Regions from separate parts of the Bradyrhizobium sp. SPXBL-04 genome, predicted to be linked through region 1. Evidence: riboswitches for the same ligand, from Rfam matches in the RefSeq annotation. Region 1 holds a riboswitch; the other holds the start of a gene.
What was found. Region 1 has a riboswitch for cobalamin ahead of metE (5-methyltetrahydropteroyltriglutamate--homocysteine S-methyltransferase). Riboswitches for the same ligand answer to the same signal wherever they lie in the genome.
Positions count from the first base shown of each region.

Region 1 (7,433 bases):
CTCCTGTAGTATGACAATCCCACGTTCGCCCGTTCGAATGCTTGATAAGCTCGTCGCGAGCAGCTACGCCGCAAGCCCATTTGCCGCCGTGGGCGTCGAGGCAAATCTGATCAGTCTCAGGAGCTTCGATGCCTGAGAGCCGAATCTTGGTTTGCTCGATCTCGATCGTATTGCCGTCGACGATGCGCGGAGCGCCGCTGAGTTTCGCTGCACAGACCGGAGATGTGGTGACAGCGAGCAATGCGACCACCATTACGCGGTGTTTCATCCCGACAATAACCTTTCGCTCTTGGTCCATGTTCACGCACGATCCGGCGCCGGCACATTCGATTGCTTGACCGCGCCATATCGGTTATTGGCCGGCATCGTTCGACGTGTGCTTTATGAAAGCTTGTTCGTGATTTCCAACCTACGACCTGACGCAGGGTGAGATTCAAGCGATTTCTTCCAGTGTGCGTGTCTCGGTATCCTTCGAGCGCCAGGAGCAGATGGAGCGGAACTAAAGAAGCATTTTTCCCATGCTTCAAATCCGGATCTATGACGCACAGACGAATGCGCGCGAGGCAATCTAGAGCCGACTCAGTTCTGTCCTCGATGCCTCGCGCACGGCTCCGTGGCTCCTCGCGGGGGGCACTCGGAAAATGGCCCTCGGTCAGGGAGTATGCCGGCGTCCCTAACACTGCCCCCTTCCCTGGTACCCTCTTAACAGAGTTCGTCGCAGCCTCGGTCCCGCGTGCCGTATCGGCATCGCTAGGTTCACGGTCCTGCGGGGTGCCAGTCAGTCGCGCGATGCGCGGCGCGCACGCCGGATCGGCTTGAGCCGAGGCATCTCCAGGCTGATCCCGTGAAGAATGACATGGAGAGCTGATCCACTCGCATATTTGGTGTCCTCTCACTGCGCGGTTGCGCCGTGGGCCAAACCGGCTCTCGCAAGTTGGCACGCGCCGCTGAGCTCGACTCCTCGCGGAAAGAGCCGAGCGCAATGTGCTGCCCCGACCTTGCCGATGATGGGCTGAAGGCTGCGGGAAAGACTCGCGACTGTTGCGAAGGCGTAAACACCGCGACTTTAGAGCGGATATGTCTTGCGGTTACTCTGAGGCGTGCGGCGCTCAAGGAGCGGCGGCGCGATCTTGCTCTGGGCGACCATTTACTCAGGCTTTTCGCGCCCCTCTAACTCTTCCCGTTCCTTTGGCTCTATGCGATCGAACCAGGAGCCAGGAGGAAAGGTCGCGATGCGCTGAGCAAAGAAGGATTGCGGCTCCCAATCTTGTCCTTCGCTCTTCTCGAAAGTGATGACCCCGTTGTGGGTAAAAAAGCGGGGCCCTGGGATATTACAGTTCACCAAAAGCAGAACGCGCCACAGGCCACCTTTCTCGGTAGGCTTATCATTCCGTTTCGGCAAGTAGTCCACTCCAACAGGTTCAACGATAGTGCAGCGGCCCCGCCGCAGAAGATTGCCGAGCTGGCCTTGCGCGGTCGTCACAAAGTTGAAGTTGGCCGGATCATGAAGAAAGCGAAGATTTGCGTCCTTTTCGCCATCCGTGACTTCACTGACGATCAACGAGAGCGCCAGGGCGCGCCAGCCCAATTCCATCGGCTTTGCATAGGTCGACGCAAGTTCAATCGTCCCGTCGAGCGCGATCTTCCAGGTGATAACGTACTGTTCGTCTGATTTATTGTCCCGGTGCCTGGTCCACGAAACGAAAACATATTCATTTCGGTCAACTTCTTCAGCGACGCCCCACGTTCCAGGGACGAAGTGTGCCACCTTGGAGACGTTGGAGATAATGTGTTCTATCGTTTCACCGTTTTGCGCTCGCCACGTTGACTTGACTCTTTCAATAAGGGTGCTGTCGTCGGCGCGAACACTGTTGCTCGTGACAGCCAGCCCGGCAAGGCAGATCAGCAATCGACCGAGACAAAACCATAGCGCGCGTCTTCCAGACATTCTCTTCATAACCGTCGGCCTATCCGGTTTTCATCCACACGTCATTTCGAAGCGGGCAACGATTATGCGCGAGCGCAAGAAGTTAGCGGCGACGCGACGGGGTGCCCGCTGATGACCCGCGCGAGCAGGCGCTCCCTTCTATGTCACGCGCCGCTAACTTCAGTTGCCAGCGACAGCCCCAATTTGCTGTGCTGGACACGCCCAGCAGGAGAAGTCTGGGCATCCCGAGGACTTGCATTGTTCGTGCCAGGTAATAGACGGCAATTCGCACCGACTTTGTGTCCTCTTTGTCGACTTTCCGACTTACGCACGTTTCGATGGTTTCATTCAGCCTATCCATCGCGGCTTATGCATCATCGTCACGCACCGGATATTCGGCGACGCAGGGCAACGCTGACTGCCAAGTTCCTGACGGGAATTGGGAGCACGTTTGCCGCCATTGAACCGTTTGGTTCGGTATCGTTGCCGGAATGTGGGCTTTTCTATCTCTGCCATGCCTTCTTGCGGCCAAGGGGCCACGGCGCGTTTGGCGCTCGTTTCGCAATATGCGGCGCTCCGGAAATCGAGAGCAGCCTCAGCCAGCTGCGCTTTGCACTCAATGGCCAACGACGCGAGCCGATCTTCACCGCCGAGCATTTGGAGTATGGCTGGCGCCGCAAATCAACGTGCTCGCCAGGTATGTTGCTGGCTTTCGCCAGGTGTCTTGGGCCTATTCAACACGGATCCCGTTGGTCGAGAAGGCGGCTGGATGGCGGACGTGCTCGAAGAACCGCTGGTAAGCCGGGACTCGCATCAAATGCGTTCTACTCAAGGCAGCAGTCCCGACCGCGCAAGCCGCATTCGTCCGTTCCACCGATCTGGCGTACGGCCCCACGCGCAGGCAGCTCCGATGATCATCCGATATCGCTGATGGAGAGCGCTTTTACATCGTGGTCGACGATAGAGCTGCACAGTCATTCGCGTAGCAGATGTCGCAGCATCAGCTTGAGACATAATCTGATAGGTTGACGGCAGAATTCTCTTGCCGATAATCCAAGTCGTCGAGGTTCTCCGGCTTCCATTTGATCCGGAGCTAAGAGGGAAGCCGGTGAAAATGCCGGCGCTGCCCCCGCAACTGTGAGCGGCGAGCCGCTGTCCAACGATGTCACTGAAGCCTGCGCAGCTTCGGGAAGGCCGGACAGCAGCGATGACCCGCGAGCCAGGAGACCTGCCCCGACAATATATTCGTCCACGGGCGGGGTGTCCCGGTGGTGCGCCAAGCAGCCGTCGCACGCGCGACTTCCCCTGCCTGCGTCCGCCATGGCCTTTGCCCCCAACATGGGGTTAACGCTATGTCTCTTCTCTCCCTTCCGGTTGCCACGCTCGGAACGCCACGCATCGGTCCAAGGCGCGAGCTCAAACTCGCTCTTGAAAGTTACTGGGCCGGAAAAAGCAGCGAACAGCAGTTGCTCGAGGACGCAGCCGGCCTGCGTGCCGCGAACTGGGCTCGTCAGAAATCCATCGGCGTCACGGTCATTCCATCGAACGATTTCTCGCTGTATGATCAGGTGCTCGACACAAGTGTCATGGTTGGCGCCATCCCGGATATCTACGCTTCGAAAGCCGAATCCGTATCGCTCAAGACGTACTTCGCCATGGCCCGCGGTTCACAATGCGACGACCAGGGTGCGAGTTGCGGTCACGGACCGCGCGCATTTGGCGCACCCGCGCAGGAGATGACCAAGTGGTTCGACACTAACTACCACTACATGGTCCCCGAGTTTCACAGGGGACAGACTTTCAGACTGTGCTCTCGCAAGCCGATCGAGGAGTATGAGGAAGCCAAGGCGCTTGGTTTTCAGACCCGCCCTGTCCTGATCGGGCCGGTCACGTTCCTAAAGCTCGGCAAGAGTGCCGATCCTGCCTTCCAGCCACTCTCACTATTGGATCAACTGATACCGGCCTATATCGAGGTTCTGCAGGAATTGGCCAAACGCGGAGCAAATTGGGTCCAGTTCGACGAGCCCTGCCTGGCTCTTGATCTGGATGAGGGGGCGCGAAAATCTTTGCTACATGCCTATGACCGGCTCGCCAAGGAGGAGCCCGCCATCAAGATCATGGTTGCCAGCTATTTCGGCGACCTCGGCGACAATCTGAACACCGCCTTGAGCTTGCCAGTTGCCGGACTGCACCTCGATCTGGTTCGAGCGCCAGAGTTATTGGATGAGATCATTGCTGGCGGCCGAAGTGATCTCGTCATGTCGCTCGGTGTCGTCGACGGCCGAAATGTATGGCGGTCGAATTTGTCGTCGCTCCGCCAGCGGCTGGAACCCGCGATTGCGAAACTCGGCAAGGATCGTGTACAGATCGCGCCATCCTGCTCGCTGCTTCATGTGCCGGTCGATGTTGAACTCGAGACGGGGCTCGCTTCCGACGTCAAGAGCTGGCTTGCTTTCTCGGTTCAGAAGATGCGTGAGCTTGCGATCCTGGCGCGGGCACTCGCAGGCGACCAGAATGTTGCGCAAGCTCTTGCCGAGTCGGAATGTGCCGCGACTGTCCGCCGGACTTCGCCAAAAATCCATGATGCCAATGTCGCTGTCCGGATGAGAGCGATCGACCAAACCATGCGCCGGCGCGCCAGCCCATTTGCCCGTCGTGCCGAGATCCAACGCAATCGTTTCGGACTACCGGCTTTTCCTACCACGACGATCGGATCGTTTCCACAGACCACAGAGGTCCGGAATGCCCGTGCGGCGCATGCGCGAGGCGCGATGAGCGACGAGCAATACGACAGGTTCCTCAAGGAGGAGACCGCGCGCGCCGTACGTTGGCAGGAGGACATCGGTCTTGATGTCCTCGTGCATGGCGAATTTGAGCGCAATGACATGGTGCAGTACTTCGGCGAGCAACTCGCCGGCTTCGCATTTACCAGAAACGGATGGGTGCAATCCTACGGCTCGCGCTGCGTCAGGCCACCGATCCTGTTTGGCGATGTCTTGCGGCCGAAGCCGATCACCGTGGACTGGTGGCGCTACGCGCAATCGCTAACCGGGAAGCCGATGAAGGCGATGTTGACCGGACCGGTGACGATCTTGAACTGGTCCTTTGTTCGTGATGATATTCCCAGAAGCGAGGTCTGCCGCCAGATTGCGCTGGCGATCCGAGACGAAGTCCGCGATCTCGAGAATGCTGGTGCGACCATGATCCAGATCGACGAAGCTGCACTCCGCGAAGGAATGCCGTTGCGCCGATCGGAGTGGACGGATTATCTCGATTGGGCCGGGGATTGCTTCCGCATCTGCTCATCGGGCGTCGCCGATCAAACGCAAATTCATACGCATATGTGCTACTCCGAGTTCAACGACATCATCGGTGCGATCGCTGCAATGGATGCAGATGTCATCTCGATCGAGACGTCGCGCTCGAAAATGGAACTACTCGAGGCGTTCAGGAACTGCGAATATCCAAATCAGATCGGGCCGGGCGTGTACGACATCCACTCTCCACGCGTTCCCGAGACGGGCGAAATGAAGAAGCTGATAGCGTTGGCTCGGACACGGCTGCAGGACTCGCAGCTCTGGGTCAATCCGGACTGCGGCCTGAAGACGCGCAAATGGGAGGAGGTTCGGCCGGCGCTTGTCAACATGGTTGCTGCCGCCCGCGAACTGCGCGCTGCATCCGATCCGCGAGGCCGTTGATCCTGGGCTTGGGTCTCTTCTCGACAAAGCTGATCCGCTTGTGGATCACTTGCGCTCTCGATAATCTCGATGGAGGCTTGGGAACACGAAAAAAATGCCCGGCCCCGCTTAGCGGGCCGGGCGGAAGTAAAGTCTGGGAGGAGCGACGCTGACGCATCGCACGGACTTCCATCGGCGGAGGGAGGACAGCCGCCGGTTCGATCACGGCGAGGACATTCGCCGAAAATCTGAGCCCAGTTGAAGCACAAGCTCAGCCTAGCTCAACTATGCCGTGGTATGCGAGCGATATAGCTCGAGATTAGAAATCTACACCAAGGTTTGTCGCTCATGATCACGTTGGCAACTGTTGCTGACAGCAACGAGGGGCAGTGATGCCGGGCGGTTGCCGCACCGGACGGGCACCAACCGCAAACTCTATGTTCCAAAAACCCGGCTCCAAGGATCTCGCAAGCGTAGCCAATGCATGAGCGGTCGCTACGATTTGGATCCTGCTTAAGGCAGTCGTTGGTTCCCCCGATTTATGCCAAGCTTTGAGAGAGCGGTGACGGGATTCTTTGGAGGATATTTGCCGGCCAGACAGCGGCAGGCCGCTCGGTCCCAGTTCGTTTCGACCGAAAGGCCTTCGGGCTGGGGCCGATGTGGTCTACGCCGGGCACAAGCCATTTCATCGGTACCAGCCCATCTTGAAACAGAGACCAAACCAACCAGCGAGCGCGATTAGAGCGGCGATGTTGATGTACTTCTGCGCGTTCTGCATCACTTCACCGCAGTCAAAGACTCGGCCACGCCGGCTTTCTAAGCCGACCAACGATCTTAGCCTGCTCGTTAAGCCACTCAGCGATCTCCCCCGCAAGCTCTTCCGTCTCGGCAGAGGCGACCGCCTCGCCCCTTTTGTTCTTGAGCTCTTCCCTCTGCACTTCGATTGGAAAATCGTCCGGTATCAGTTGGCCGAAGGCCTCTGCAACGAGGTACGCTTCAGTGCGCAGTCCAGCCGCATAGATCGCGATCGGCTCGTCGCGCTTGGTGACAGACGTGTGGCAGCCAAAGTACCAGCACATACTTCGACAAAATGGCACGTGCACGTAGATCGATGCGGACTTCTGGCCGCCCAAGGACTTGAGCCACGCTTGATAGTCCAACTCGCAAACTGACGCTGACAAATGCGGGGACGTCGGATCACTGGTGTAGCGCGGTAGGCGATGCTGCCGTAGGATTGTGCCAGGTCCGCTCGCATTCGGATGCCTTTCTTGCTTTCTGGGTCGGATTATCGGACACGAACCGGATAAGCTTTGCGCTGCCTCAAAATATCTGTTTTGCGGATGCTATGGCTGCTCCAAAGCGAAATTGGTAGGACATGCTGTCCGCCGCATACATCGTATTTTGGATCGCGATGAAGCGGTCTCGCGCCAGGAATGAGCATCCTTTACGATGCGAAGCCCCATAGCTCGTTATAATCCAATGACGCCAGAACTGGTCATGGCGATCGACGGGCAGCGCCTTGCTGTTCGCGCTGAACGTGCCCGGGCGTGGCAGTGCCTCGCAGTTGGCGTGCAGTGAGTCGAACCGGCTGCGGTCGGATGATCCAGAGCGTGCCGGAGGGGTTCAAGGAGTGGGAGTGTTTCGCCGCACCCGCGCGACCGCAATCGTCCGCCCTTATCGGTCGGCGGACATGAGAGCCCTCCTTTTCGCGCGATATCACTGCGCAACTGCCAAACCTGCGACGGTTACATTGTGGAACGTGCCGGAACCAGAGCTCGGGAAAGCTCGGCCATGCCTTGCACCGGCGGTCACGAAAACGCGACCGAGCT
Region 1 is NZ_CP182472.1:2,393,661-2,401,093, forward strand. It holds gene ACNJX8_RS11010 (thermonuclease family protein) at 1-298, opposite strand, end outside; gene ACNJX8_RS11015 (nodulate formation efficiency C protein) at 1,148-1,948, opposite strand; cobalamin riboswitch at 2,975-3,177, shown strand; gene metE (5-methyltetrahydropteroyltriglutamate--homocysteine S-methyltransferase) at 3,280-5,625, shown strand; gene ACNJX8_RS11025 (hypothetical protein) at 6,396-6,764, opposite strand; gene ACNJX8_RS11030 (hemerythrin domain-containing protein) at 7,413-7,433, opposite strand, start outside.

Region 2 (7,433 bases), 3.3 Mb from region 1:
AATTCGCAGACGCGGCGCGTCGGCCGCTGGATCTATGCGCCGAGGCAGGTGCGATGACTGAGCCACTGCATGATCTCAGCCGCGCTCTCGACCCGCTGACGTTCGGGCAGCTCTGGTCGCGAGATCATGATCACGGGCAGGCCGAGCATGCGCGCCGCGTCGATCTTGGCGCGCGCACCATCGCCGCCGGAATTGCGGGCGACAATGCACATGATGCCGCGCATGCGCATCATCTCCAACTCGCCGTTGAGGGTGAACGGCCCGCGCGACACGATCACGTCGGCCGGAAAGGGGAGGGTCGTTTCGGGTGGATCGACGAAACGCAGCGTGTAGGTGTGCTGCGGCTTCATCGCGAATGGCGCGATGTGCTGACGGCCGATGGCGAGGAACACTTTTGCCGGAGCCTCGGGCAGCGCGGCGACGGCGGCATTGACGTCGACGACCTCGATCCAGTCGTCGCCAGGCGCTTTGCTCCAGGGCGCGCGCTCCAGCGCAATCAACGGTGTGCCGGTCTCCGCGCATGCCTCGACCGCGTTGCGGCTCATCTCGGCGGCGAAGGGATGCGTCGCGTCGATCACATGCGTGATGGCCCCGCGACGAATGTAGTCGGCAAGCCCGCTCACCCCGCCGAATCCGCCGATGCGTATCGGCAGCGGCTGATCGGCGGGCGCGCGGGTGCGGCCGCCATAGGAATAGATGGCCTGGATGCCGGCGCGCGCGACCGCCGCGGCGAGCAGGCTCGCATCGCTCGTTCCGCCCAGAATGAGGGCGCGTGTCATGGCTGATCCCTGGCTGATCATCATCGGTATCGGCGAAGATGGCCTTGCCGGCCTGTCGGAGGCAAGCCGAAAGGCGCTTGCCAAGGCAGAAACCGTCTTCGGCGGCGAGCGTCATCTTGCGCTCGCGGAAGTTGGCAGCCGCGGCCGTCCGTGGCCGGTGCCGTTCGATGCGGACATCGTGCTGAGCTGCCGCGACCGGCCGACCGCGGTGCTCGCCTCCGGTGATCCGTTCTGGCATGGCGCCGGGGCGGGCCTGGTCGAGAAGCTCGGTAGCGACGAGTGGATCGCGCACCCCGCGCCATCGACCTTCTCGCTCGCCGCCGCACGGCTCGGCTGGCGGCTCGAGTCGGTTGTGTGTCTTGGGCTTCATGCCGCACCATTCGAGCGTCTGGTGCCGCATCTGGCACGAGATGCGCGTATCATTTGCCTCGTGCGCAACGGGAAGGCGGCAGATGATCTCGCGAAATGGCTGACGGAACGCGGATGGGGCGCTTCAATCCTGTGGACTCTTGCTGCGCTTGGCGGCCCAAGGGAATACATTGACCAGCATCGCGCCGATCTCTTTGCTGATGATATTGCTGGAAATCTGGTTGCGGTGGCGGTGCTGGCGAGGGGGACGCAGGGCATTCCCCGCAGTTCGGGCTTGTCGGACGATCTCTTTGTCCATGACGGCCAGATCACCAAGCGTCCGGTGCGTGCGCTGGCGCTGTCGGCCTTGGCGCCGCGTCCCGGTGAGCGGCTGTGGGATGTCGGCGCCGGCTCAGGTTCGATCTCCATCGAGTGGGCGCTGTGTGGCGGGACAGCGATCGCGATCGAAGCGCGCGAGGATCGCGCTGCGAACATCCGCAGCAATGCGACGGCGTTCGGGCTGGCGCATCGGATCACCGTCGTCACGGGGAATGCGCCCGAAGCTCTGGCTGCGCTGGAAGCGCCCGATGCGGTCTTCATCGGCGGCGGTTTCGACGCCGCGATGTTCGATGCCATCTGGCCCCGGCTCGCGCCGGGTACGCGGCTTGTTGCACATTCAGTCACGCTGGAGACGGAGGCGCTGCTCGGCGAGCTGCAGCAGCGCCACGGCGGCGAGCTGATGCGCGTCGAGATCGCGCATGCCGGCCCGCTCGGCCGCTACCGCTCTTGGGAGGCGGCACGTCCGGTGGTGCAGTGGAGTGTGGTCCGATGAAAGTTGCCGGGCTCGGATTCAAGCGCGACGTTACGCTGGCTTCGCTGCGTGAGGCGCTGCTGGCGGCCGGCGGTTTTGAAGACCTTTCTGCCGTGGCGACTGTCAGCGACAAGGCTGATGCGGAAGCACTGAAGCAGCTTGCGCGCGAATGCGGTGTGCCGATCAGAGCCGTCCCGGCCGAATTGCTGGCCGGCATCGACACCCCGACGCAGTCGAAGCTTATTGCGGAAAAGTTCGGCACGGGATCAGTCGCCGAAGCGGCGGCGCTCGCAGCGGCCGGCCCTCGTGCGCGGCTGATTGCGACGCGGGCGGTCTCGCAGGATCGCACAGCGACCGCGGCGATCGCTGAAGGAGACGGCGCATGACGGTGCATTTCATCGGCGCGGGGCCGGGCGCTGCCGACCTCCTGACGTTGCGCGGACGCGATCTGATCGCCGCTTCTCCGGTCTGCCTCTATGCCGGCTCGCTGGTGCCGGAGGGCGTGCTGGCGCATTGCCCGGCCGGTGCGCGGATCGTCAACACCGCGCCGCTGTCGCTCGACGAGATCATCGCCGAGATCGCCGCTGCGCATGCGGACGGCAAAGATGTCGCGCGGCTGCATTCCGGTGATCTCTCGATCTGGTCGGCGATGGGCGAACAGCTCCGCCGCCTGCGCGCGCTCGGCATTCCCTATTCGGTGACGCCGGGCGTTCCGTCGTTCTCGGCTGCTGCAGCGGCACTGGAGGCCGAGCTGACGCTGCCTGGTCTCGCTCAGACCGTGGTGCTGACGCGCACGCCGGGCCGTGCCAGCGCGATGCCTGAGGGCGAGAAGCTTGCTGCGTTCGCTGCCACCGGCGCGGTGCTCGCGATCCACCTGTCGATCCATCTGCTCGACAAGGTCATCGCCGAGCTCACGCCGCATTACGGCGCGGACTGTCCGGTCGCCATCGTCTGGCGCGCGAGCTGGCCGGACCAGCGCATCGTGCGCGCGACGCTCGCAACGCTCGATGCGGCTGTGGGCGGCGAAATGGAACGCACCGCGCTGATCCTGGTCGGCCGGACGCTTGGCGCCGCGGATTTTGACGAGAGCCGTCTCTATGCCGCCGATTATGATCGCCGCTATCGGCCGGTCGGCGCCGAGCCACGCTTTCCGGAGGGGTCATGATGGCGGCAGGCCTCGTCATCTCCGCACCGGCCTCCGGCGTCGGCAAGACCACGCTGACGCTGGCGCTCGCGCGCGCCTGGCGCAATCGCGGATTGAATGTGCAGTGCTTCAAGAGCGGGCCCGACTACATCGATCCCGCCTTCCACGCCGCCGCCACGGGACGCGCCTCCGTCAATATCGATAGCTGGGCGATGGACCGCGCAGAAATCGCGCATCTCGTCAGCCGCGGCGCGCATGCCGATGTCATGCTCGCCGAGGGTTCGATGGGCCTGTTCGACGGTGTCGCCGCACGCGGCGTCTCCGGCACCGGTGCGACCGCCGACATCGCGGAGATGCTGGGCTGGCCGGTGCTGCTGGTGATCGATCCCTCTGGCCAAGCGCAGACCGCGGCGGCGATCGCCGCAGGTCTTCGTGATTATCGCGCCGGGGTGCATCTTGCCGGCGTCGTGCTCAATCGCATCGCCAGCCCGCGTCACGAAGATCTCGTGCGGCGCGCGCTGAACGATGCCGGCATTGCCGTGTTCGGTGCACTGCCGCGCCATGCCGAGATCAGCCTGCCGAAGCGCCATCTCGGCCTGGTGCAGGCCGAGGAGCAGGTCGAGATCGGCAAGCTGATCGACGAGGCCGCGCGCTTCGTCGCCGAGCATGTCGATCTCGAGGCGGTGCTGCGAGCGGCAGCCAGCTGGGCGCCGCAATCCGGGGCGAACGGCCTGAACGTGACGCCGCCGGGCCAACGCATCGCGCTGGCCCGCGATGCGGCGTTCTCTTTCCTGTATCCGCATATGCTGGAAGCCTGGCGCGCGGCCGGCGCCGAGATCTCGACATTCTCGCCGTTGGCCGATGAAGCGCCTGACGCAAGCGCCGATGTCTGCTGGCTGCCAGGCGGCTATCCCGAGCTTCATGCCGGCAAGATTGCGGCTAGTGCACGCTTTCGCGACGGCTTGCGCGTCTTTGCTGAGACGCGCCCCGTGCACGGCGAATGCGGAGGCTATATGGTGTTGGGAATCGCTTTGACCGACGCCGACGGCGTGCGCCATGAGATGGCGGGGTTGCTCGGCCTGGAGACCAGCTTTGCCAAGCGCCGCATGCATCTGGGCTATCGTCTCGCCGAACTGGCCGCACCGATGCCGGGGCATCAGGTCGGCGCACGCCTGCGCGGCCACGAGTTCCATTATTCGACAATCATCGCCCAGCCGGACACGCCGCTGGCCGTGGTTCACGATGCAACCGGCACGGTCATTGCCGAGACCGGCTCGCGGCGGGGCCAAGCCACCGGCACGTTCTTCCATCTGATCGCGGAGGATCGGTGAGCGGTTTTGTTTCTTTCGTCTCCGCCGGCCCTGGCGACCCAGAACTCCTCACGGTGAAGGGGACTGCGCGGCTGCGTGAGGCCGACGTCGTGCTCTATGACGATCTTGCCTCCGGCGCGATCCTCGATCTCGCCCGTCCCGGCGCCAATCTCGTCGCGGTGGGGAAACGGGCAGGGCGGCCCTCGACCAAGCAGCACCATGTCAACCGCCTGCTCGTCGATTATGCCGCAACCGGCGCGCGGGTGGTGCGGCTGAAGTCGGGCGACGCCGGAATTTTCGGCCGGCTCGAGGAGGAGCTGGAGACGCTGCGCGAGGCCGGCATCGGCTACGAGATCATTCCCGGCGTCACCTCCGCCTGCGTTGCCGCCGCGCAAGCCGGCATCCCCCTGACCCGGCGCCACACCTCGCGGCGGGTGCAGTTCGTGACCGGGGCCGACGTCACCGGCGAACTGCCGCCAAACCTGAATTGGGCGGCGCTGGCCGATCCCGAGGCAACCACCGTGGTTTACATGGGCCGGCGCACCTTTCCGGCGCTTGCCGCAAAATTGATCGACCATGGCCTCGCCGCAGATACGCCGGCGCTGTTTGCGGAATCACTCGGCCGTTCCGACGAGCGGCTGGTCCGCACCACGATTGCCGAGCTCGCCGAGCAGCTTGCGCGGGGCGGCGCCGCCTCGACGGCCGCCGTCATCCTGTTCGGCGCCCTGGCGGGAGACGATCCGTCATGATGGCCGCCGTCGCCCTTCGCCCCTTGACGCCCGGCTCGCGAAAGGGGCACACAGGAGAGGCATGGTGCTCGACGCGGCGCAAAGCGCCTGAGCATAATCGGGAATGGGGATGGGCGGACCCAGTTGCGGCGTCCAAAACCCCAGCCGCCCCCGCGACTGTAAGCGGTGAGGGGCTCCGATCAGCCACTGGGCCGCAAGGCTCGGGAAGGCCGGAGAACCCCAGTGAACCGCGAGCCAGGAGACCGGCCCTGCACGTTTTGAGGCCAAGGCCGTCGGGTGTGACGGCAGGAAGGATCTGAACCATGCATATCGAACCAGGGATCGTGACGGGCGCCAAGCTCGTGTTGAGTTACGCAACCGGCATCGCCGCAGGTGGTGTTGCCTTGAAACTCGCAGTCGAGACCGTGCGCGAGCAGGGTGTTGGCTCGCTCGCGACGCGCACGCTCGCCACCACCGGCCTCGTCTTCACTTTCTTCCAGGTGCTGCCGCACTTCCCGGTCGGCGTCTCCGAGGTGCACTTCATCCTGGGCTCGACCTTGTTCCTGCTGTTCGGTGCTGCGCCCGCCGCCTTCGGCCTTGCGTTCGGCCTGCTGCTCCAGGGCGTCTTCTTCGTGCCGACCGACCTGCCGCAATATGGCATGAACGTCACCACGCTCCTGGTGCCGCTGTTCGCGATCCAGGCGCTGGCGACGCGGATCATTCCGCGCAACACGGCCTACGTCGATCTGCAATACCGCCAGGCGCTGGCGCTCTCGACCGCCTATCAGTCCGGCATCGTCGCCTGGGTGGCGTTCTGGGCCCTCTATGGCTCCGGCTTCGGCGCGACCAACCTCGCCAACATCGCGACGTTTGCGGCATCCTATGCGCTGGTCATCGTGATCGAGCCGCTCGCCGATCTCGCCGTGCTGGCGCTGGCGAAGTCGCTGCGTGGCGTCACCGCGCCCGGCCTCGTCACGCCGCGCCTGCATAACGCCGCTTAAGAGACAAGCGAACGGGCGGCCGGCGCGGCCGCCCTTCGCGCTCGCGATGCTCATGCTCTCCCTGATAGGCATCGGTTGCGGCGATCCCGGGCAGCTCACGCGCGCCGCGATCCAAGCCATCAACGCCGCCGATCTCGTCCTGATCCCGCGCAAGGGGACGGCGAAATCCGATCTTGCGGATCTGCGGCGGACGATCTGCGCGGACGTGCTCACCAGCGCGAGCCCGCGCATCGCCGAGTTCGACTTGCCGGTGCGTGACGCGACTGAGGCGGACTACCGCAAGGGCGTGGACGATTGGCACGATGCGGTTGCCGCGACCTGGTCGCAAACGATCGCAAATCATCTCGCCGGCGAGGGCAAGGTTGCGCTGCTGATCTGGGGCGATCCTTCGCTCTACGACTCCTCGCTACGCATCGCGCGGCGGCTCGATCCCTTGCCTGATATCGAGGTCGTGCCCGGCATCACCTCAATCCAGGCGCTGTGCGCCGTGCATGCGCTGCCGCTCAATGACATCGGCGAGCCGTTCCTGGTCACGACGGGGCGGCGCTTGCGCGAAGGCGGCTGGCCGCAGGGCGTCGATACCGTGGTGGTGATGCTCGACGGCGGCACGGCGTTCCAGTCGCTCGATCCGGCTGGGCTTCAGATCTGGTGGGGCGCCTATCTCGGCATGCCCGATCAGATCGTCATGTCCGGCGCGCTGGCCGAAGTGGGCTCGCGTATTGTCGCAATGCGGCAGGAAGCGCGCGAGCAGCATGGCTGGATCATGGACAGCTACATTCTCAAGCGCACGCGTTAAGCGAGGCAGCATGCTCCCCGAATGGGTCTACCAACAGTGCCCCGAGATCTCCGCGATTCACCGCGAGGCGGCGATCGATCGGCAGGCGCAACTGACAAAACCGACCGGCGCGCTCGGCCGGCTCGAGCAACTCGCGATCGAGCTTGCGGGACTGCAAGCGACGGAATCTCCTCGTGCCGCGCGCGTGCCGATCATCGTCTTCGCCGGTGATCACGGCATCGTCGCGCAGGGCGTGTCGGCCTATCCGCAAGCGGTGACCATCGCGATGATGGCGAACTTTGCCTCCGGCGGCGCCGCGATCTCTGTGCTGGCGCGTGAGCTTGGCTCCAGCCTGGAGGTGGTCGACGCCGGCACGCTGGCGCAGGAGGAGATGGCGGGCGTCGTCACCGACAAGCCGCGCTCTGGCACGCGCGACTTCAGCGTGGAAGCTGCGCTCGAACCTGCGGAACTGGCATTCGCCTTCGCAGCCGGCCAGCGCGCTGTTGCACGCGCGGAAGTCGGTCAGCCCGATCTCCT
Region 2 is NZ_CP182472.1:5,647,079-5,654,511, reverse strand. It holds gene cobJ (precorrin-3B C(17)-methyltransferase) at 1-57, shown strand, start outside; gene ACNJX8_RS26940 (cobalt-precorrin-6A reductase) at 33-779, opposite strand; gene cbiE (precorrin-6y C5,15-methyltransferase (decarboxylating) subunit CbiE) at 778-1,959, shown strand; gene ACNJX8_RS26930 (cobalamin biosynthesis protein) at 1,956-2,324, shown strand; gene cobM (precorrin-4 C(11)-methyltransferase) at 2,321-3,103, shown strand; gene ACNJX8_RS26920 (cobyrinate a,c-diamide synthase) at 3,103-4,413, shown strand; gene cobA (uroporphyrinogen-III C-methyltransferase) at 4,410-5,141, shown strand; cobalamin riboswitch at 5,187-5,406, shown strand; gene ACNJX8_RS26910 (energy-coupling factor ABC transporter permease) at 5,444-6,121, shown strand; gene cobF (precorrin-6A synthase (deacetylating)) at 6,168-6,917, shown strand; gene cobT (nicotinate-nucleotide--dimethylbenzimidazole phosphoribosyltransferase) at 6,928-7,433, shown strand, end outside.
Region 2: another riboswitch for cobalamin. It lies ahead of ACNJX8_RS26910 (energy-coupling factor ABC transporter permease); the one in region 1 lies ahead of metE (5-methyltetrahydropteroyltriglutamate--homocysteine S-methyltransferase).